2 regions of the Blautia sp. HCP28S3_G10 genome follow, and region 2 is predicted to be linked to the other one. Evidence: riboswitches for the same ligand, from Rfam matches in the RefSeq annotation. Region 2 holds a riboswitch; the other holds the start of a gene.
The links. Region 2 has a riboswitch for cobalamin ahead of ACTNB8_RS14035 (Ig-like domain-containing protein). Riboswitches for the same ligand answer to the same signal wherever they lie in the genome.
Positions count from the first base shown of each region.

Region 1: linked by a shared signal. The riboswitch ahead of ACTNB8_RS01325 (sirohydrochlorin cobaltochelatase) and the one ahead of ACTNB8_RS14035 (Ig-like domain-containing protein) in region 2 are both predicted to bind cobalamin.

Region 1 covers NZ_JBQHUL010000002.1:8,084-18,851, forward strand. The annotation lists gene ACTNB8_RS01290 (GH25 family lysozyme) at 1-1,231, shown strand, start outside; partial or broken gene ACTNB8_RS01295 (manganese catalase family protein) at 1,597-1,695, opposite strand; gene ACTNB8_RS01300 (spore coat protein CotJB) at 1,699-1,983, opposite strand; gene ACTNB8_RS01305 (spore coat associated protein CotJA) at 1,980-2,315, opposite strand; gene ACTNB8_RS01310 (flavin reductase family protein) at 2,488-3,024, shown strand; gene ACTNB8_RS01315 (NUDIX hydrolase) at 3,046-3,555, shown strand; gene ACTNB8_RS01320 (Na+/H+ antiporter NhaC family protein) at 3,559-4,860, shown strand; cobalamin riboswitch at 4,938-5,119, shown strand; gene ACTNB8_RS01325 (sirohydrochlorin cobaltochelatase) at 5,273-6,631, shown strand; gene ACTNB8_RS01330 (hypothetical protein) at 6,749-7,726, shown strand; gene ACTNB8_RS01335 (ABC transporter substrate-binding protein) at 7,727-8,899, shown strand; gene ACTNB8_RS01340 (FecCD family ABC transporter permease) at 8,915-9,931, shown strand; gene ACTNB8_RS01345 (ABC transporter ATP-binding protein) at 9,931-10,768, shown strand, end outside.
Region 2 covers NZ_JBQHUL010000042.1:5,209-15,976, forward strand. The annotation lists gene ACTNB8_RS14030 (hypothetical protein) at 196-1,200, shown strand; cobalamin riboswitch at 1,285-1,414, shown strand; gene ACTNB8_RS14035 (Ig-like domain-containing protein) at 1,635-6,203, shown strand; gene ACTNB8_RS14040 (HdeD family acid-resistance protein) at 6,378-7,364, shown strand; gene ACTNB8_RS14045 (ABC transporter substrate-binding protein) at 7,704-8,978, shown strand; gene ACTNB8_RS14050 (carbohydrate ABC transporter permease) at 9,053-9,907, shown strand; gene ACTNB8_RS14055 (carbohydrate ABC transporter permease) at 9,907-10,743, shown strand.

The DNA of each region.
Region 1 (10,768 bases), on a different contig from region 2:
TGCAATGAACATTGCAGAAATCCAGAGTGAAGCAAGAAAGATCGTCAGCATTCTGAATGGCCGGAAGATCCAGTATCCGGTGTTCCTGGACCTGGAATATAATTCACAGCGCCGCCTTGGTGCTGAGAGTATCCACAAGATGGCTGAGGCTTTCCGGGAGATCATTGTGGCAGCAGGCTATGAATTCGGAATTTATTGTAATTTGGACTGGTACAACACTGTGATCTGCTCTCATTTGAAAAAATATGATTTCTGGATCGCCCGCTATCCCACTAATGACAAGGGAATTCTGGTGGAACGGCTTCGGCCGGATTTCGGAATTGGCTGGCAGTACAGTAGTAAGGCTGTGATTCCGGGTATTTCCGGAAAAGTAGACAGGAATGTGTTTTATAAGGATTACAGCAAAACAGAACCGAAGAAGGAGGAAACTACGGTGGATAAGTTAAAAGAATTCACGGACCTTGGGGATTATTATGCCGGTGAAACGACAGGCACCCCATATCTGGAAAAGAAATCAGCAGCATATCTGGACGATTTCCAGAAGAATACCGGTTACAATAATTATACAAAGTTTGCCCGTGATGTAAACTCCTGGGGACAGCCAGGGTGTCAGGGGCAGCCATGGTGTGCGGTATACCAGTTCTGGAAGCTGGTAAAAGTATTTGGCCTTGCAAAAGCCCTCCAGATCATGGGAGGCGGTTTTTATAACTGCAGAAATGTTACACGACATGCACAGACAAAAGGTACCTGGAAGAAAACACCGAAGAAAGGTGCACTGATCATCTTCCGGAACGGCGCACATATTGGTTCTGTGCGGAAATTTGACACTACTTACGTATACACCAACGAAGGAAATACTTCCAGTGCTTCCGGAGTGATCGCCAACGGTGGCTCCTGCAGGAACAAGAAATACAAACTGACTTCAAGAGACATTGACGGTTATGTATGGATTGACTACGGAACAGGAACAGATCAGAAATCAACAGAGACTGCGAAGACTCTGAGTAAGACACCGAAATGGGTAGGAAAAGTCACCGCAACAGAACTGAATGTCCGTTCCTGGGCAGGTAAAGAGAATCCGACCATCAAGAAGTGGCCGCTCCTGAAGAAAGGAAATCTGGTAGACGTGTGTGATACCATTAAAGCTGCAGATAAATCCAGCTGGTATTATATCCGGATCGCCGGTAAGTACTACGGTTTTGTATCTGCAACGTATATCAAAAAACAGTAATAAACGGAACAAAAACCCCGGAAGTGTGCGAGACTTCCGGGGGTTTCGTTTGCTCTCAATGGATTATCACCATAATCCTTAGCTGTTTTTATCATATGCTATTAAATCCAAAAAGTCACCCTGATTTTTACAATAAAAATATACAGCACCCTCATAGACTGTGGTATAATACAGGTACAATAAGCTTGGAGGTGAGCATAATGAAATATGTAGGACTATTTTTTATTATATTAGCCGGCAATATTGTAGCGCATTATATCTGTAAATGGATTGATAAAAAGTAAAAAAACTCCCGGCAGGTACCCATCTGCCGGGAATATTGTATCATCTCAAAATGTCAATTTTTTGCATTATAGGGTATGGAAGTCCGGGCCACCGTACTGACTCATGATATACTGTGCGATTTTTGCATTGGGAGTTTTGATATTTACCGGGTATTGGAGTCTTTTTTCATAATTCCACATAAATTATCTGCACCCTCCTTCCATCTGCCATGGAAATGGCTGTTCAACCCATTTCCAGGTATTGCTGTCAGATTCCAGTGCATCATCAATGGTAAGAGGTCCATAACACTGGGCATATTCCTTCATCAGTTGCTGGCGCTCCCGGGCACAGTCCTGATAAAATGTGAGAGCTTCCTGACAGCCGGGATGAGTATCAAGATAGAGAAGAATATCATCAACGGCAAAACTGACCTCATTAATACGGTTCAGAAGTTTTTCTCTGGGTGTACAGGAATTTCGATACATCATCTCTGCATGCCCCTCCTTCCGCAAAATGGTTTACACAACTGAGGAAAAACAGTTCCTTCTTTCAGAGCATAGCCAAGGTCATAAACTGTGGTAAATTTCTGACAGGGTATATAGGCCATAGTGGGTTCCATCTGATCTATATGTGTATACATTTCCGGATCATTGCTCTTGACTCCCGGAAGCTGACATGAGCAGGACGAAGAAGAAGGCATTGGTTTTTTTCCGGAGGAAGAGCGACAGGAACACTGCTGCCCTGACATCATCTCTCTGGCCATTCCGCAGGTTGCATTATATGGGCGACCGCATGGACGGTTCATCTGAAAATTTTCCATGAACAAATCCTTTCTGCCATAAAAGTTATTTCCATATATTTTATGACATAAAATAAAAATGGTGCAGATAGCAATGTACTGGCAAAAAAATAAAGTATGATAATTATACACTTGCGCAGGATACTTTTTTACTTTATTATGATAAAGAAAAAGCTACAGGAGGAAATCTTAAATGAAGGAAAAAATAGATGTATATGAACATATGGGAGAAATTCTGAAAAGGGTCAGAAAGGGTGTGCTTATTACAGGAAAAGCCGATGGCAGAATAAATTCCATGACAATTTCATGGGGCATGACCGGAATTGAATGGGGAAAACCTGTTTTTGTTACTTTTATCAGAGAAAATCGTTTTACCAGAAGTCTTCTGGAAAAGAATGGTGAATTTACAGTCAGCATTCCTGTTGATGACAGTGCGAAGAAAATTCTTGGATTTTGCGGTTCAAAATCAGGAAGAGATGTAGATAAAGCGAAAGAACTTGGATTCACTTATGTGGAGCCTGAGATGGTTTCTACACCGGGAATAAAAGAACTGCCACTGACACTGGAATGCAAAGTGATCTACAAACAGAAACAGGACATGGCTGCTATGACGGAAGAGGACAGGGTAAAATTTTATCCACAGGATGTTGACAGTTTTTCTACGGGAGCAAACAAAGATACACATGTTGCATATTACGGCGAGATCGTCAATGCATATTTAATTAAATAGAAGAACAGGGGAGATATCAAAATGGAGTTATGGGATATCTATGATGCAGATAAAAAACCGACAGGCAGAACAATGAAACGTAATGACTGGTGTCTGAAAGATGGAGAATATCATCTTACTGTGCTTGGAGTGATTGGAAGACCTGACGGAACATTCCTTATTACAAAAAGAGTTATGACAAAAGCATGGGCTCCTGGCTGGTGGGAAGTTTCAGGTGGAGCAGCACAGGCAGGTGAAGCTTCAGAAGATGCAGTCCTTCGCGAAGTGAAGGAAGAAACCGGACTGGATGCATCGGAAGCTGAGGGAGGCTATCTTTTTACATATAAAAGAGAAAATCCCGGAGAAGGTGACAACTATTTTGTTGACGTATATCGCTTCATTATGGATATTGATGAAAAAGATCTGAATCTTCAGACCGAGGAAACAGATGGATATATGTTTGCTACATTGGATCAGATTAAAGCCTTTGCAGAAGAAGGAATATTTCTTCACTATGACAGTATTAAAGAGGCTTTTAAAAAGCAGGTGTAATTTATGGAATTTCTGGTTCTTGGAATTTTCTGCACTTTCCTGATCCTGTGTATTGTATCAGAAGCTTCTATTATATATGCACTTCTGGCCGGTTTTGTACTTTTTATGGGCTACGGAAAAAGCAGAGGCTATTCATGGAAAGAACTTGGGCATATGGCTTTTGAGGGAATATATAAAGTAAAAAATATTCTGATCACATTTGTGCTCATCGGAATGATGACAGCTCTGTGGCGTGCAGCAGGAACAATTCCGGCAGTGATCTGTTATACAGTCCGGTTTATACAGCCATCTGTGTTCTTGCTTATGGTTTTTCTGCTGAATTGTCTGGTTTCTGTACTGACAGGAACTGCACTTGGAACGGCGGCAACTATTGGTGTAGTCTGCGCAACGATGGCTTCTGCGTTGAAAATCAGTCCATGGCTTACTGGCGGGACAATCCTTTCAGGTGTATATTTTGGTGACCGCTGTTCGCCGGTATCGACAAGTGCACTTCTTGTTGCGGAATTGACTGAAACCAATATTTATCAGAATATAAAAACGATGATAAAAAGTGCCGCAGTACCATTTGTTCTTAGCTGTATTCTCTATGGATTGATCAGTATGAGAGCCGGGCGCAGCGCAGAACTTCCGGATCTCGTACATATATTCAGCGGACAGTTTGTGATCAGCTGGATTGCGCTTCTTCCTGCAGTTGTAATACTGGTATTGTCTGTGCTGCAGGCAGGGGTAAAAATCTCAATGCTTGCGAGTATTCTGACGGCAGTTCCTGTATGTGTTTTTACACAGGGTATAAGCTGGCAGGAGCTTTCACAGCTTCTGATAACCGGGTTTCATTCCGGTGATGCGGCGATGGCGGCCATGTTGAATGGCGGAGGCATTGTTTCCATGATTAAGGTCGGGGCAATTGTATGTATCTCTTCATCATATTCAGGAATATTTCAGGAGACCGGAATTCTGGATCATGTACAGAAAATTGTGGAGGAACTTGCTGAAAAAACATTCCCTTTTCTTGCAGTGTTTGTAACTGCCGTTATTACGAGCATTGTAGCATGTAATCAGACACTTGCCATCATGCTTACAAGACAGCTGTGCGAAAAAACAGAAGAAGATCAGAAAAAAATGGCCGGATATCTGGAGGACAGTGCTGTAGTCATAGCACCCTTGATTCCCTGGTCAATTGCATGTGCAGTTCCACTGTCAGCAGTCGGTGTATCGGAAATCAGCATACTGGCAGCTTTTTTTCTTTATCTTCTTCCGGTCTGTGAATGTTTCGCTGCGTTTATCAGAAAGAAAAAGAACGTATAAAAAGTTTGTAAAAAAGAACAAAAATCATAAGTAGACTATTGAATTCTTGAGGTGAATGTGCTATTCTGTCTGTAAATTAAATATAGAAAATAACAGGTGCTGATAAAAAAGTTAAAAGGGAAACAGGTTAGAATCCTGTACGATCTCGTCACTGTATTTGGGGAGTAGTAATCTACAATATAAGTCACTGGAAAACCGGGAAGGCAGATTACTATGATGATTCATAAGCCAGGAAACCTGCCTGTTGTTGGTACGGGAATATGCATTCCGGATCACGAGTAATTGATTGTACCGTTTTAATCTGTTGCGAGGATCCTTTTGCTGTGTGTGAAAGGCTTTTTTGTGATGGCAGGCGGTTTGCATTTTCCATATCATACTTTATATTTTCTATAGAAAACAGGAGGATAAAGAAATGAAAAACAAAACTGTAAAAGCACTTGCCATTTTACTGGCAGCAACAACTGTATCCATGATGGGTGGCGTAAGCGCAATGGCTGCTGATGATACTGCAACAGAGGCAGATGCAGCAGAAGAAACAACGGACGATGCTGAAGCAGAAGACGATGCTGAAGCAGAAGACGGAGAAGCTTCTGATGATCAGGCAGCAGCAGATAATGTAGCTGCTCTCATTGACAAGATTTATGTTCAGGAAAGAACTGATACAACAGATGAAGACTGCAAAGCTGCAAAAGAAGCATGGGATGCTCTTACAGATGCGCAGAAAGAACTGGTAGAAGGCGAAGAAGCAAGTCCGGAATATTTCGGCGCTGATACAGGTGATGCATCTAACGATGATCCGCGTAACCAGGATGAGATTGGTGAAAACGAACTTCTTGTAGTAAGCTTTGGAACTTCTTTCAACGACAGTCGTGCAGAAGACATCAAAGGAATCGAAGATGCTCTTCAGGAAGCATATCCGGATTGGTCAGTAAGACGTGCTTTCACAGCACAGATCATCATCAACCACGTAGAAGCAAGAGATGATGAATATATTGACAACATGGATCAGGCTCTTGAGCGTGCAGTTGATAACGGAGTTAAAAATCTTGTTGTTCAGCCTACACATCTGATGCATGGCGCTGAATACGATGAAATGGTAGGAGTAATTGATAATTATAAAGATAAATTTGAATCTGTTGCCATTGCAGAGCCAATGCTTGGAGAAGTTGGAGATGATGCTACAGTAATCAATGATGACAAGAAAGCAGTTGCTCAGGCTATCACAGATGAAGCATGCAAAGAAGCAGGATACGATGATATGAAAGCAGCAGCCGATGACGGCACAGCATTTGTATTCATGGGACATGGAACATCTCATACAGCTAACGTTACATATGATCAGATGCAGACACAGATGGAAGATCTTGGATTTACAAATGCTTTCATTGGAACTGTAGAAGGTAAGCCGGAAGATACAGAATGCCAGGCTGTTATTGAGAAAATCAAAGATGCCGGATTTAAGAAAGTTGTTCTTCGTCCGCTGATGGTTGTTGCAGGTGATCATGCAAACAACGATATGGCTGGTGATGATGAAGATTCCTGGAAGAGTCAGTTTGAAGCAGCTGGTGCATTTGACAGTGTAGACTGCCAGATCGCAGGTCTTGGAAGAATCGAAGCTGTTGAAGATCTGTATGTAGCTCATACAAAAGATGCTATCGATTCTCTTGGAGCAGAAGATGGAGCAGAAGTATCTGATTCAGAAGATACAGAAGAAGCTGCAGATGCAGAAACAACAGATGAAACAGCAGAAGATACAGAGGCTGCTGAATAATAAGAAATACTGGCCTGGGCAGTAGCGTTCAGGTCTGAGAGTAATAATTACAGCTGCCCGGAGGTTTGAGATGACTTCCGGGCAGTTTCTGTAAATATAACAAAGGAGAGTATTATTATGAAACGTTCAATGGCTTTAATGGTATGTGCATTAAGTAGTGCTATGGTACTGGGAAGTTTCAGCCCTGTTATGGCAGGCGGAATCAAAACTGTGCAGACAGCAGTAAAAGACGGTGAGGTCAGTGAAACTGAGAAAGCTGATTCCAAAGAAGACAATCAGGAAGATACTGCAGAAGAAATAGCAAAAGAAGAAAATGGTACGACAGACAGTGCAGCAGATACAACTCTTGAGGATGGAGTATATACTGCGGAATTTGACACGGACAGCAGCATGTTTGCAGTAAATGAAGCGAAGGACGGCAAAGGTGAACTGGTTGTTAAAGACGGTAAGATGACAATTCATGTGAACCTGAAAGGCAAAGGAATCCTGAATCTGTTTATGGGAACAGCAGAAGATGCAAAAAAGGAGGGCGCAGAACTCCTTGAGCCAACAGAAGATGAAGTAACATACAGCGACGGATACTCAGAAAAAGTGTATGGATTTGATATTCCAGTACCTGCTATTGATGAGGAATTTGATGTTGCACTTATTGGTAAAAAAGATAAATGGTATGACCATAAAGTAAAAGTCACAAACCCTGTAAAAGCAGATGACAGCGCGGGAGAAGGTTCTGAAGATACAAAGAAAATGACAGCAGAAGATCTGAAGCTGGAAGATGGCAGTTATACAGTTGAAGTAACCATGGAAGGCGGAACAGGACGTGCTACAATAGAGTCTCCGGCAGCAATTGAGGTGAAAGATGGGGACGTTACAGCAACAATCGTATGGAGCAGTCCAAATTATGATTATATGCTGGTTGGAGATAAGAAATATGAACCTGTAAATAAAGATGGAAATTCTACCTTTGAGATTCCGGTAGACGGTTTTGATTATCCGATGGAAGTTACCGCAGATACTGTAGCTATGAGTACTCCACATGAAATTGATTATACGTTACAGTTTGATTCTTCGAGTATCAAAGAGGCAGATAAATAAATGAAAAAGAAGATACATATATTGGTAAGCCTGGCGCTCAGCACATCTCTTCTGGCGGTGACTCCGGTAATGGCAGAAACATCAGAAACGGAAACAAAGACTGAACAGAGTACTGAGACGAAGACGGATCTTGCAGGACTTAAATATGATCACAGTCTGGAACTTCAGTATGCGGATCAGTTTTCCGTAGATTACTATGAAGGTGGATATGCGCTGATCACAATTGAAGGAGACGGGCAGTTCCTTCTTGTTCCGGAAGGAAAAGATGCACCGGAAGGTCTGGACAAAGATATTGCAGTGATACATAAACCAGTGCAGAATATTTATCTTGTGGCAACATCTGCTATGGATCTTTTCTGCGCACTGGATGGGCTTGACAGCATCAGCCTTTCCGGGACTGATGCAGACGGATGGTATATTGATGAGGCAAAAAAAGCACTGGAAGACGGAAGTATTCTTTTTGCAGGAAAATACAGTGCGCCGGATTACGAACTGATCCTTTCCAAAAACTGTGGACTTGCAATAGAATCTACAATGATTTCTCATTCACCGGAAGTTAAAGAAAAACTGGAAAGTTTTGGAATACCTGTTCTTGTGGAGCATTCCAGCTATGAGAGTTATCCTCTGGGAAGAACAGAGTGGCTGAAACTCTACGGAGTTCTCCTTGGCAAGGAAGATATGGCTGATGAACTTTTTCAGGAACAGGTGGAGAAACTGAAATCAGTGGAAGACAGTGATAATACAGGTAAAACCGTTGCATTTTTTTACATTAATTCTATCGGGGCTGCCAATGTTCGAAAATCTAATGACTATGTGTCAAAGATGATTGAGCTGGCCGGAGGTAAATACATTTTTGACGATCTTGGAGATGAAAACGCTCTTTCTACGATGAATATGCAGATGGAAGAGTTTTATGCCGGAGCAAAAGATGCGGATTATATTATTTATAACAGCACAATTGACGGTGAACTGTCATCTGTGGATCAGCTGCTTTCAAAGAGTGCACTTCTGGGAGATTTCAAGGCAGTGAAGGATGGAAATGTATGGTGTACTTCACAGAATCTTTTTCAGGAGACGATGGAACTGGGAACAATGATCGAGGATATTCATACCATGCTTACATCTGATGATCCGGATCTGGATACACTGACGTACATGCATAAACTTAAATAAAGGAAGGAACGCAATATGCGGAAGAAATTACAGTTCAGATATCTGATTTCGTTTGTTCTGCTGATATTTCTGCTGTGCTTTTTTATAGTATGGAATATTAATGCAGGAAGTATTGATATTTCATTGAAGGAAGTATTTGATATTCTGTTTTGCAGAAACGGACAGGAAACAGCTTATAATATTGTATGGGAGATTCGTATGCCGAGAATTCTCGCTGCAGTGATCCTTGGAGGAGCACTGTCTGTGTCTGGTTTTCTTCTGCAGACGTTTTTCGGAAATCCAATTGCAGGTCCATTTGTTCTGGGAATTTCTTCCGGAGCCAAACTGGTGGTTGCTCTGGTAATGATCTATCTTCTTGGAAAATCAATGGTGGCAACTTCAGGTATCATGATCATTGCAGCTTTTGCAGGTTCAATGATCTCAATGGGATTTGTGCTTGCTGTTGCAAAAAAAATCAGACAGATGTCAATGCTTGTTATCTGCGGAATTATGATTGGATACATCTGCTCAGCAGTTACTGATTTTGTTGTGACATTTGCAGATGATTCCAATATTGTCAATCTTCATAACTGGTCACTGGGAAGTTTTTCAGGCACAAGCTGGGATAATGTAAAAGTTATGACAATCGTGGTAGTGCCGGTTTTGATCATTACATTTCTGATGTCAAAACCGATCGGTGCATATCAGCTGGGAGAGGGGTATGCGCAGAATATGGGCGTGAACATTAAGGTGTTCCGTGTGGCGCTTATTCTGCTGTCCAGTATTCTTTCTGCATGTGTGACTGCTTTTGCAGGCCCGATATCATTTGTTGGAATTGCTGTGCCGCATCTGGTAAAAAGTCTTCTGAAGACCTCAAAACCGATACTGGTAATTCCAGCTTGTTTTCTCGGCGGAGCAGTATTCTGTCTGTTCTGTGACCTTATTGCAAGAACAGTATTTGCACCGACAGAGCTTAGCATAAGTTCTGTAACGGCTGTCTTCGGAGCACCGATCGTTATTTATATCATGATTCACAGGAAGAGGAATGCATAATGGGAGATTTTTTTGTCCGTACAGAACAGATGACAGTCGGCTATGATGGAAAGCCGCTGATAAAAAATATTGAGATTCAGCTGAAAAAGGGCGAAATCCTGACGTTGATCGGACCAAACGGTGCAGGAAAATCCACTATCCTGAAAAGTATGACCAGGCAGCTGAAACTGGTAGGCGGAACTGTTTATCTGAATAATGAAATGATGAATCATATGTCGGGAAAAGAAGTGGCAAGGCGTCTTGCTGTTGTTATGACAGAACGAATACGTCCGGAACTTATGTCCTGTGAAGATATTGTTGCAACAGGGCGCTATCCGTATACAGGAACACTCGGGATTCTGGGAGAAGAAGACTGGGAGAAAGTTCACAGAGCTATGGAGATGGTTCATGCACTGGAATTTAAAGACAGAGATTTTACTGCGATCAGTGATGGTCAGAGGCAGAGGATCCTTCTTGCAAGGGCTATCTGTCAGGAACCGGAGATTATTGTTCTGGATGAACCGACTTCATTTCTGGATATCCGCCATAAGCTGGAATTACTTGCAATTCTTAAGAAAATGGTCCTGGAAAACGGAACGGCTGTTCTGATGTCACTTCATGAACTGGATCTTGCACAGAAGATATCTGACAAGGTGATCTGTGTTCATGGTGATAAAATCGAAAAATACGGAATACCGGAGGAAATTTTTACATCAGAATATATCCATCATCTTTATGGAATCACAACGGGAAGCTATAATGCTTCATTTGGATGTCTGGAGATGGAATCACCGAAGGGAACACCGAAGATTTTTGTGATCGGTGGAAATGGAACAGGAATTCCTGTTTACCGTAAAC
Region 2 (10,768 bases):
AAAAAGAAAACCAGAGGTGTTACTATAAAATCAAAGCATATTTCTAACAGTTCAAGGCGATTTAGCCATCTCTTTTCTAAATTCATTTCAGAAATTCGTGCTTTTAAATTCCAATAAAAAATAAAAGCAGGGGTTCTGAATAATAAAATAAAGCACAAAATGTTCTTTGACTCCTGCAAAACAGGAGGTATGCCTATGGCAAAAAGAAAAAACAAAAAGCAGGCAATAATGAAGAAAACACAAGATACCGGTCAGTACCTGACAGCGAACAGAAATTACAAAGATACCGTGTTCAGATTACTGTTTTCTAACAGGAGAAACCTGCTGTCACTTTATAACGCAATTAATGGAACAGGGTATACTGATCCGGAAGAACTGGAGATTGCGACACTTGAAAATGCTATTTATATGGGAATGAAGAATGACCTGGCATTTATCATTAATACCAACTTGTTTCTTTATGAACATCAGTCAACATATAACCCGAATATGCCGCTACGAGATCTTTTCTACATATCCAGTGAGTATCAGAAACTGGTGAATAATAAATCACTTTATTCATCGAAACTGCAGAAGATTCCTGCACCAAGTTTTGTGGTATTTTATAATGGAAAGGAAAAAGAAGAGGATACCTGGGTGAGTTATCTGTCAGATGCATATGAAAACCAGGCAGGGGAGCCAAATCTGGAATTGAAAGTGATAACGCTGAATATCAATGAGGGACATAATAAAGAATTGATGGAACAGTGCCGGACACTAAAGGAATATGCACAATATGTAGAAAAAGTAAGGAAATATGCAAAAGATAAAGAACTGGATACAGCAGTAGAAGAGGCAGTAGATGAATGTATTCAGGAAGGAATTCTCGCAGAATTTCTGAGAAAACATAAGTCGGAGGTTAAAGCGATGAGTATATTTGAATATAACAAAGAAGAAGAGGAAAAGAAATTGCGGAAAGCTGAATATGAATATGGATATGAAGGTGGATTTGAGGCTGGACAAAGAGATGGATATAATGCCGGACAAAAAACCGGGTATGAAGCCGGACAAAAAACCGGGTATGAAGCCGGACAAAAATCGGGAATAAATGAGGTAATTGTTCGTATGATAAGAAGTAAAAAATACACAATCGATGATATTGCAGAAGTTTCTGGTGTGAGTGTAAAAGAAATCAGAAAAATTGCTGAGTCAATAGAATAAAAGCCTTTTTATTGCTGTGAAAATCGACAAAGGAATTGTAAATTATCTTATACAGTGGTATAATTAAATCCAATTAAAAAAGAAAAACAATTACCGGCTTTAAGTTCTTGTATTTTTTAGATTAAAAGGGAATCAGGTGGAAGTCCTGAACAGTCGTGCTACTGTATTTGTATATTACATAAGTCAGAAGACCTGCTTAAAGTTGCGGCTATTTATTACACGTTATGGTAAATAGATTGGGACATTGTTTTAAAATATTTTCATATATTATGGAAATATAAGCTATTGCGAATATAAGAAGCAGTAGTAGCGAAAGTCCCAGTTCAGGTATGCTGTATCCGGTAAATATAACATGGATAAACCAAGGCGTAATGTTCTGAATAAGGACATTACGTCTTTTTTGTTTATAAAAAAATCAAAAGGAGGAGCAAGAGTTGAAGAAAAAAGAATTATTCAACAGACTGACGGCGGTTTCTATGGCTGCAATGATGACCGTGACTATGCTGCCGGCAAATGCCTTTGCATCAGAAATCGATTTTGCTGATGACGGGCAGGAAGTAACAGCAGAGGTGGAAGCAGAGGATGATTCCAGCCAGGAGGCAGATGCTGCTGATATCGACGAAACAGAAGTGGCAGATGAAGCCACAGATGAGATCTCAATTGCAGAAGACAATGAGGAAGTATCAGCAGATGAAGGCTATGAGGATTTCAGCGATGAGATGGAGGCAGCTGGGGCTGAGACAGATGATGCAGCAGATGATACTACATTATCGGATGAGCAGAAAGCATTAAATGCTGCATATATTAAAAATAAAGATGCAAAATATTTTAATAATCCGGCTGCAACCAAAAGTGAGGATGGCCTTACATATACAGTTGCTTTGAAGAATCCTACAAATAACAGCAGTGTAAATGCAGTGGCATTTAATAATACTCCGATATCAGGTTATACATTTGGTGTGTATACGGATACAGAATATAGTAGCTGGATTAAACTGGTTGGAACATCAAGAGTAAGGATTTTAGAACGTCCTGCATATGCTGATGGTGCCAAAACTGTCAAGATATTGCTAGCACTTTATAAAACATCAGGTGATAAACCAGCAGCTGGAAGCGATATAGCAACTGCAAAGAAAACAGCTGCCGGATATCTCGAATTCAATCTTGTAATCCAGCCGAATGACCCTGCCTATACCATGGCATTCAAGGTTCAGAACAGCAAGACAAAAGAAGAGATTACAGATGCTGCAATAACATTTGAAAAAGGCTATTCAACTGTTTCCCCAACAGACAATGTATATAAAGTAGAAAATGGTTCTTCATATACTGTTACTGTAAAGAAAACAGGATATAATGATTATAAAGAAGAATTTACATTTACCGGTGATCCTAAAAACATCAACAGCACAAAGGTTATCAACATGAAACCAGTTGTTGAAAGAACGGTATCCTTCAAAATTGTTGACGAGAATACAGGTGAAGAGATTCCAGGTGCTGCTGAAAAGCTGCAGGTAAAAGAAGGCTACTCTACTACACTAAAAGCTGAGAATGACGGTACATACAAACTGACAGAAGATAAAAAATATAATTATTCTGTATCAGAAATTAAAAATTATAAGAATGTTTCCAGCACAGATTTCACTGTTACAGAAAATGACTCAGGCATGATAACTATCCCGATGGAAGTGGATATCTCTGAATACAAAGTAACTATTCAGCCGAAAGACGGAAATACAGAGATTACTTCTGCTGCAATAGAAGTTAACAGTGTTGAGATTGACTGGGATGATGAAGAAACAAGGAAGAAAGTGGATGCTCAGGCAGATGGCACTTATCTTCTCAGAAAAGGCACTAAGTACGAATACGAAATCAAAGCAGACGGATATAAGGCCGCTAAAGGAAGTTTTACACCTTCTGGCAACGATGAAAACATTACACTGCCTGTTCGCATGATAAAAGATGCGGAAGTATCTGAAGCAGACCAGCAGAAAGTAGATGCTGTTAAAAATAAATTTGACAGTGAACTTGGTGCCCTTTCTGTTCGATACAGTGAAAACCAGAATATCATTGAAGTTATTAAAAAGAAAATTGCATCATATACAGATATTGATACAACTGGTATAGAAACATATCTGCTGACATCAGAAAACATCAATGTGATAGGACTGGATGGAACTGTTCATTACAGAGCAAGAAAAATGGAAACTGGTTATGGTGTCAACAGTCAGTCTCTGGATGTTACTTTCCAGTTTGAATTGAATGGCGCAGTTGCAACTGCGACCCGGAGAATCATTGTAGGTTGGGACTGCAAGTATTTCAATAATCAGATGCAGGCAGAGTCAGAAAAACTGTCCTGGAATATGATCAAAGGTTCCAATGAAGATGCAGCAGCGGTAACAACCGACCTCAGCCTTCCACAGTGTATGAGTACCAGTGCAAAAACAGCATGGTCCGAGATTACATGGGAATCTTCCGATCCGGAAGTAATTACTTTTGAAGATACCGGTTATGGAATGATTTCTCCGAAAAAAGGTGTGATCCATCCTCGTCCGGCCGATACAGAAGTAACACTGACAGCTACATTCAAAGCAAATGACACACTGTTAAATGGCAATGTAGAGTCTGTAGATGATTTTGCAACATACACCAGAGAATTCAAGATCACTGTAGAAGGCACTCATATCGCACCGCCTACAGAAGAAGAACTGAAAGCTATCCTGGATAAATATTATACAGCAGACAGTATCAAAGATTTTGTAACAGATAAAAATGTGGATCTCAGTAATTGTCAGTCCGATCTTAAGCTGCCAAGATACACACGAATCAAAGATGATGACGGAAATCTTGTATTCAATAATAAAGAGATTACAGTAACTTCAGAGAATGAAGCAATCTCCATCAAACCATATTCATACAGAACTTACACAGATGTCTTCTATGATAAAGATATCACAGGTGACCTTGTGGTAACATTTACACGTCAGGGTGTAACTGTAGAAAAGAGAATTCCTGTAACAGTCAAACCTCTGTCAGAGGAAGCACTGGATGCAGAAGTTGCAATGATGGAGCAGGCCAAATTACATTACTTTGACGGAATCAATGACAGCGCAAATGTAGACAAAGACACTGTTAAGGAAAATCTCCATGCATTTAAAGAAATGACACTTGATGCAGCAGGAGAACCGGTATGGGCATATAATGTTAACGATGTAAAAGGAACAGGTATCATTGCTGATGATCTGTTTGATGATTCATGGATCATGGAAGGTGCAGGTTTTAACAAGTTCAAATCCTCCAATCAGGCAGTCATCACACATGACAATCTTCTGGTTCACAGAAGAGAAACAGACGAAGAGATTACAATTTCTTCTGTACTCAGTAGTGAGAGATATGGCGTATTTGCAAAGAACCATCCGGAAAATGCAAAACTTCAGAAACTGTATAAACAGCCTGTTTCTGTAACTGTAACTGTAAAAGGAACAAAAGCTCCGGCAGAAGGTCTTGCTGATCTGATCACAAGCACAGAAAAACTGTTAGGCGAGATCAAAGAAGGCAAGGAGCCAGGACAGTATCAGGAAGGAACAAAAGACAAACTTCAGGCAGCATTAACGGCAGCAAAAGAAGTACAGGCTAAAGAAGATGCCACAGATGCAGAACGTGAACAGGCGATCAAAGCGCTGAAGGCAGCAGTAAAAGAAGCAGAGGCAGCACAGAATGTTGTAGTTGCCGATGTAACAGTAAGAGTAAACCAGGCATCAGGGCAGCTTCCGATGGTTAAGAAACTGTCCGTAAAAGCAACAACAGCTGAATCTTACGGTTATGTAAAACCGGAAGAAATGAAAAACAAAGTAACAGCAGCAGATGCGTTCTATGCAATGAATGCAGCTGTATATGGTGAAGATTTCGAGAAAGAACCTGAGAAGTATCTTTCTATCGGTGAAAATGGCTGGGTAAATGTAATGTTCGGAAAGCCTGCATCAACAAGTAGCGGATACTATGTAAATAACGTATTTCCTGTAGATGAAAATGGCGTAGGAACAGTTGCAAATAACACTGTTCTTAAGAGTGGTGACGAACTGAGCTTCTTCTTCTACTCAGATACAAAAAACTGGAGTGATAAGTATCTCTACTTCAAAGACATGCCAGCCAAAGCAGAAGCAAAAGTTGCTTTCAATGTTACTCTGTTTGCAAATGGATATCCGACAGATACAGCAGTTGAAGGTGCAAAAGTAGCTCTCAAAAACACTGCAACAGGCGCAATTACAGAAGCTAAGACAAATGCAAAAGGTGTTGCAACGCTGAAAGCTGATCAGGCAGGAACATATCAGATTTATGTATCAGAAGCACCATATAAATATTATATTGTACCAAGTGCAGATATTACAGTTGCAGCCCATACACACAGCTACACATGGAAAACTGTTTCCAAAGCAACTGTATTCCAGCCTGAAAAACAGGAAGGAACATGCTCTGTATGCGGTGAAAAGTCAACAAGAACTGTTGGAAACAAACTTACAGCAACAATCAAACTGAATGCAAAATCCATTAAGCTTCAGAAGAAACAGACAACTAAGAAGATCAAAGTTACAATGGCAAATGGCGATTATGTTAAATCCTGGAAATCCAGCAACAAGAAGATTGTAACTGTTAATAAGAACGGTGTGATCAAAGCAGGCAAGAAGACAGGAAAGGCAAAAATCACAGTAACACTTGCAAGTGGTAAGAAAGCAACACTGAAAGTCAAAGTTCAGAAAGCTAAAGTAACAACGACCAAGATTACCGGCCTGAAATCCAAAGTGACAATAAAGAAAGGTGAAAAACTTGCACTGAAAGCAAATCTGAAACCACTGACAACACAGAACAAAGTAACTTATAAATCTTCCAATAAGAAAGTGGCAACTGTCAATAAGAAAGGTGTCATTACAGCAAAGAAAAAAGGTACAGTAAAAATTACTGTTAAGTCAGGCAAAAAGACAAAAGTAATCAAAGTAACAGTTAAATAATAAGAAATACAGGCAGGCTGGATTTTACTGACAAAAGTAGAACAGCCTGCCTGTTCTTATGTATGTTGGAAAAATCATGATTGTAACAATTATAAGAGAATGACCTATAGACGAAGAAATAAAAAGAGGGTATACTGTTTTTAGAAAAAAGCGAAATGAAAGGGGTACTATCCAATGTGGGAGAAAATCAGCAGGATACTGAAGGGGCAGATCATCACTTCCGTGCTTTATATTGCATTCGGAGTCTGTCTGGTGCTTATGCCTGTCAACATGGTAAACATTATCTGCAAATTTGTATTTGGAATATTGTTGATACTTGTAGGTATTTATCACATACTCATCTATGTGGCAGAGAAACTCAGCGCAACTATATTTGATCTGTTTTCAGGAGGCATACTTCTTGTATTGGGAATCTTTTTGTTTATGAATCCTCAGGTAGTAGTGAAACTTCTTCCAACCCTTCTTGGAACCTTCATTCTTGTAGACAGTATCTGGACGCTGAAAGGCAGCTTTCGTCTCAGAAAAAGAGACCAGGGAACTTGGAAAGCACTTCTTATAGGAAGTCTGATTTTTATTGCACTCGGTATTGCTCTTATCATGAATCCGTTTGCTGCAATAAAATATACAGTCATGTTTGCAGGAGGAATCTTTGTTGTTAACGGAATCACAGATGTTATATTCTGGGCAATGCTGAAACGTGGACTGAAAGAACTGAAACAGGATCTGGAAGCTGTTGACACGGAAGGCGAGTTTACAGAAGAAAATCAGACAGGCAGTGAATATGAGCACGAAATACAGCCTGAACCAGCCGAACCTGAACCAGAGTATGCACCCTGGAGCTCCAGAATGGAAGTCTGGAAAGAATCCGAAGAGGGAAAAACAGTCGAAGATCCTGAGCAGGACGGTGATACACAGGACAACTTAGAAGAAATATCTGTAACACCGGAAACATCAGAAAATCCGGACGAATCAGAAACAGAAGGAGAGGATTCACAGTCAGCAGATACATTCAGTGACCAGGAATCCGTACATCCAGACATGAACAATGCGTCAAATGTCGTATCGCAGGCAACCATAACCGACTCAGATCTTTCCGACACCAAAGACGAAAGTCTTTTATCAGTTTTCTCACGAAAACGAAAATCCCGTAAAGAAGACTGACATCAAAGATCAGCATAAAAATTGAGCTGTTACTGCACTGGAACCAGGCACATAAACCCGCATTTACTGACCTGAAAAACCTTGATCACTTATCACAAGCTACAACATAATACAGAACTCCCGTTATACATAAGCCCGGGGGTGTGAAGAGGGGACTGGCAAGGTCCCCTCTCATATTTTTTTCATTTTTTAAAATATAAGATTTCTAAAATATAAGATATTCTTAAAAAAAGAACACAAATCTTGATTTTTTATCATGGTGTAAAAACTCTCCAAAAACTATAATAAAATCAACTTAAAAAAGAACAAATTATACAAGTAAAGGAGAGAAAAAACACTATGAAAATGAAAAAATTAACAGCAATGGGAATGGCAGTTATGATGGCAGCAACCATGATTCCGGCAGTACCGGCTATGGCAGATGGTGGCGGAAAAGTTTATTATCTGAACTTCAAACCGGAACAGGATGAAGCTTGGCAGAATCTTGCAAAAGCATATACAGAAGAGACAGGAACAGAAGTAACAGTTGTAACAGCAGCTTCCGGACAGTATGAGACAACTCTTCAGTCTGAAATGGCAAAAAGCGATGCACCTACACTGTTCCAGGTAAACGGACCTGTAGGACTGAAAAACTGGAAAGATTATTGCTATGATCTTACAGATGCTGAAATCACAAAAGGCCTTACATCTGACGCATATGAACTGAAAGACGGTGATGCAGTAGATGGTATCGCATACGTAATCGAGTCCTATGGACTGATCGTAAACAAAACCTTACTTGAAAAAGCAGGCTATACTCTGGACGATATCAAGAGCTATGATGATCTGAAAAAAGTTGCAGATGACATTCAGGCAAGAAAAGATGAACTCGGAGTAAAAGGCGCTTTCACATCAGCAGGTATGGATGGTTCTTCTGACTGGAGATTCAAGACACATCTTGCAAACCTTCCGATCTACTACGAATACAAAGAAGACGGAATTGATGACACAGATGCGATCAAAGGAACATACCTTGATAATTACAAAAATGTTTTTGATCTGTACATCACAGATTCTACCTGTGAAGGATCTGAACTTTCTGCAAAAACAGCAGATGACTCAAGAAACGAATTTATCAACGGTGATGCTGTATTCTATCAGAATGGTTCCTGGGAATACGCAGAACTGTCCAAGACATACAGTGACGATGAACTGGCTATGATCCCGATCTACTTCGGTGTAGATGATGAAAACGAAGGTCTTGCAACAGGTACTGAAAACTACTGGTGTGTAAACAAAAATGCATCTGAAGAAGATGTTCAGGCAACACTTGATTTCATGAACTGGTGTGTAACATCTGAAGCCGGAACAAAAGCAATGGCAGAAGATATGGGATTCACAATTCCTTTCAAAACAGCTCAGGCTCCTACAAATGTATTTGTAAAACAGGATGCTGAATACACAGAAGCAGGCCTGACACCTGTATCATGGAACTTCACAACAATGCCTTCCGAAGAATGGAAAAACGGTCTTGGTACGGCACTTACTGCATATGCAGCAGAAACAGGTTCCTGGGACGACGTTGTAAGCGCATTTGTTGATGGATGGGCAACAGAAAAAGCACTTTCTGAATAATCCGGAATAAATCAAACAGCAACAGGGAGGCAGATGTTCTGGCCTCCCTGTATTAACGAAAAGAGGGAGATTTTATGGTAGGAAAGACAATCAAAAAGTGGTGGCCGATTTTTGTACTGCCTACATTTGCAGCATTTGTGATCGGTTTCCTTTGGCCTTTTATCTGGGGCATCTATCTTTCGTTCTGTAAGTTCACAACTGTACAGGATGTGACTTTTGTAGGATTTTCAAATTATTCCAAGATTTTACTGGATAATACATTCAGTCATTCATTCTGGCTGACAGTTATCTTTGCATTTGTATCAAGTATCCTGATCAATGTGCTGGCATTCTTCATTGCGCTTGCACTCACAAAGGGATACAGAGGAACCAATGCATTTCGTACAGTATTCTTCATGCCGAACCTGATTGGCGGTATTGTACTTGGTTATATCTGGCAGACATTGCTGAATGGACTTCTTTCAAAATGGGGTCAGCCACTTCTGTCACTTTCTGCAAGAAATGGCTTTATTGGTATGCTGATTCTTCTGATGTGGCAGCAGATTGGTTATATGATGATCATTTATATTGCAGGACTGAATAACGTATCACCGGATCTGATCGAAGCAGCAAAGATCGACGGTGCTACAAACAGACAGATCCTGTTCAAGATCAAAATCCCGATGATCATGCCATCTGTAACAATCTGTACATTCCTGACACTGACAAATGGATTTAAGATGTTTGACCAGAACCTTTCTCTTACAGGTGGAGATCCTGGCAAGCAGTCACAGTTACTGGCTCTTAATATTTATGATACATTCTATGCAAGAAGCGGACCACAGTGGAAAGGTATCGGCCAGGCGAAGGCCGTTGTATTCTTCCTTCTGGTCATCATCATTGCGCTTGTTCAGCTTAGAGCAACATCATCCAAGGAGGTGCAGCAGTAATGGAAAACAAGAAAAAAAGTCCTCTTGCGACAATCATCCTTACGATCGTCTGTGTTCTCTGGATGTATCCGATTTTACTGATTTTTATCAACGCACTGAAGAAAGAAGCTGCTATTACCACAACTGGTGTATTCAGTCTTCCTAATTCCGAAACATGGAATGGCCTGGTAAACTTTGTAGCCAGTGTGACACAGATGGATTTTCTGAATTCTTTCTGGTACAGCCTTATTATTTCAGTAATGTCAGTTGTACTGATCATGCTTTGCTGTTCAATGGCCGCATGGTATATCGTACGTGTAAACGGTAAGCTTTCAAAAGTATTCTATTACCTCTGTGTATTCAGTATGGTAGTACCATTCCAGATGGTTATGTTTACACTTGCAAAAACAGCAGATACACTGAAATTAAATAATCCATATAATATCTGCATTATTTATCTTGGCTTTGGTGCCGGTCTTGCAGTTTTTATGTTTTCCGGTTTTGTAAAGGGAATACCACTGGAGATCGAAGAAGCTGCGCTTATTGACGGATGCACTCCACTGCAGGTTTATTTCAAAGTACTTATTCCGATCCTGAAACCAACAATCATTTCTACAGCAATCCTGGAACTGATGTGGGTATGGAATGATTACCTTCTGCCTACTCTGGTTCTTGATATCAAAAAATACCGTACTATCCCGATGGCTGTTCAGTACTTCCGTGGAAGTTACGGACACGTACAGATGGGACCTATGATGGCGAGCATCATGATAGACATCATTCCGATCATTATTGTATATCTGGTGTGCCAGAAGCACATTATTGAGGGTGTTGTTGCAGGTGCGGTAAAAGGATGACAGTTTCATAGTGTTGTTTTACTTT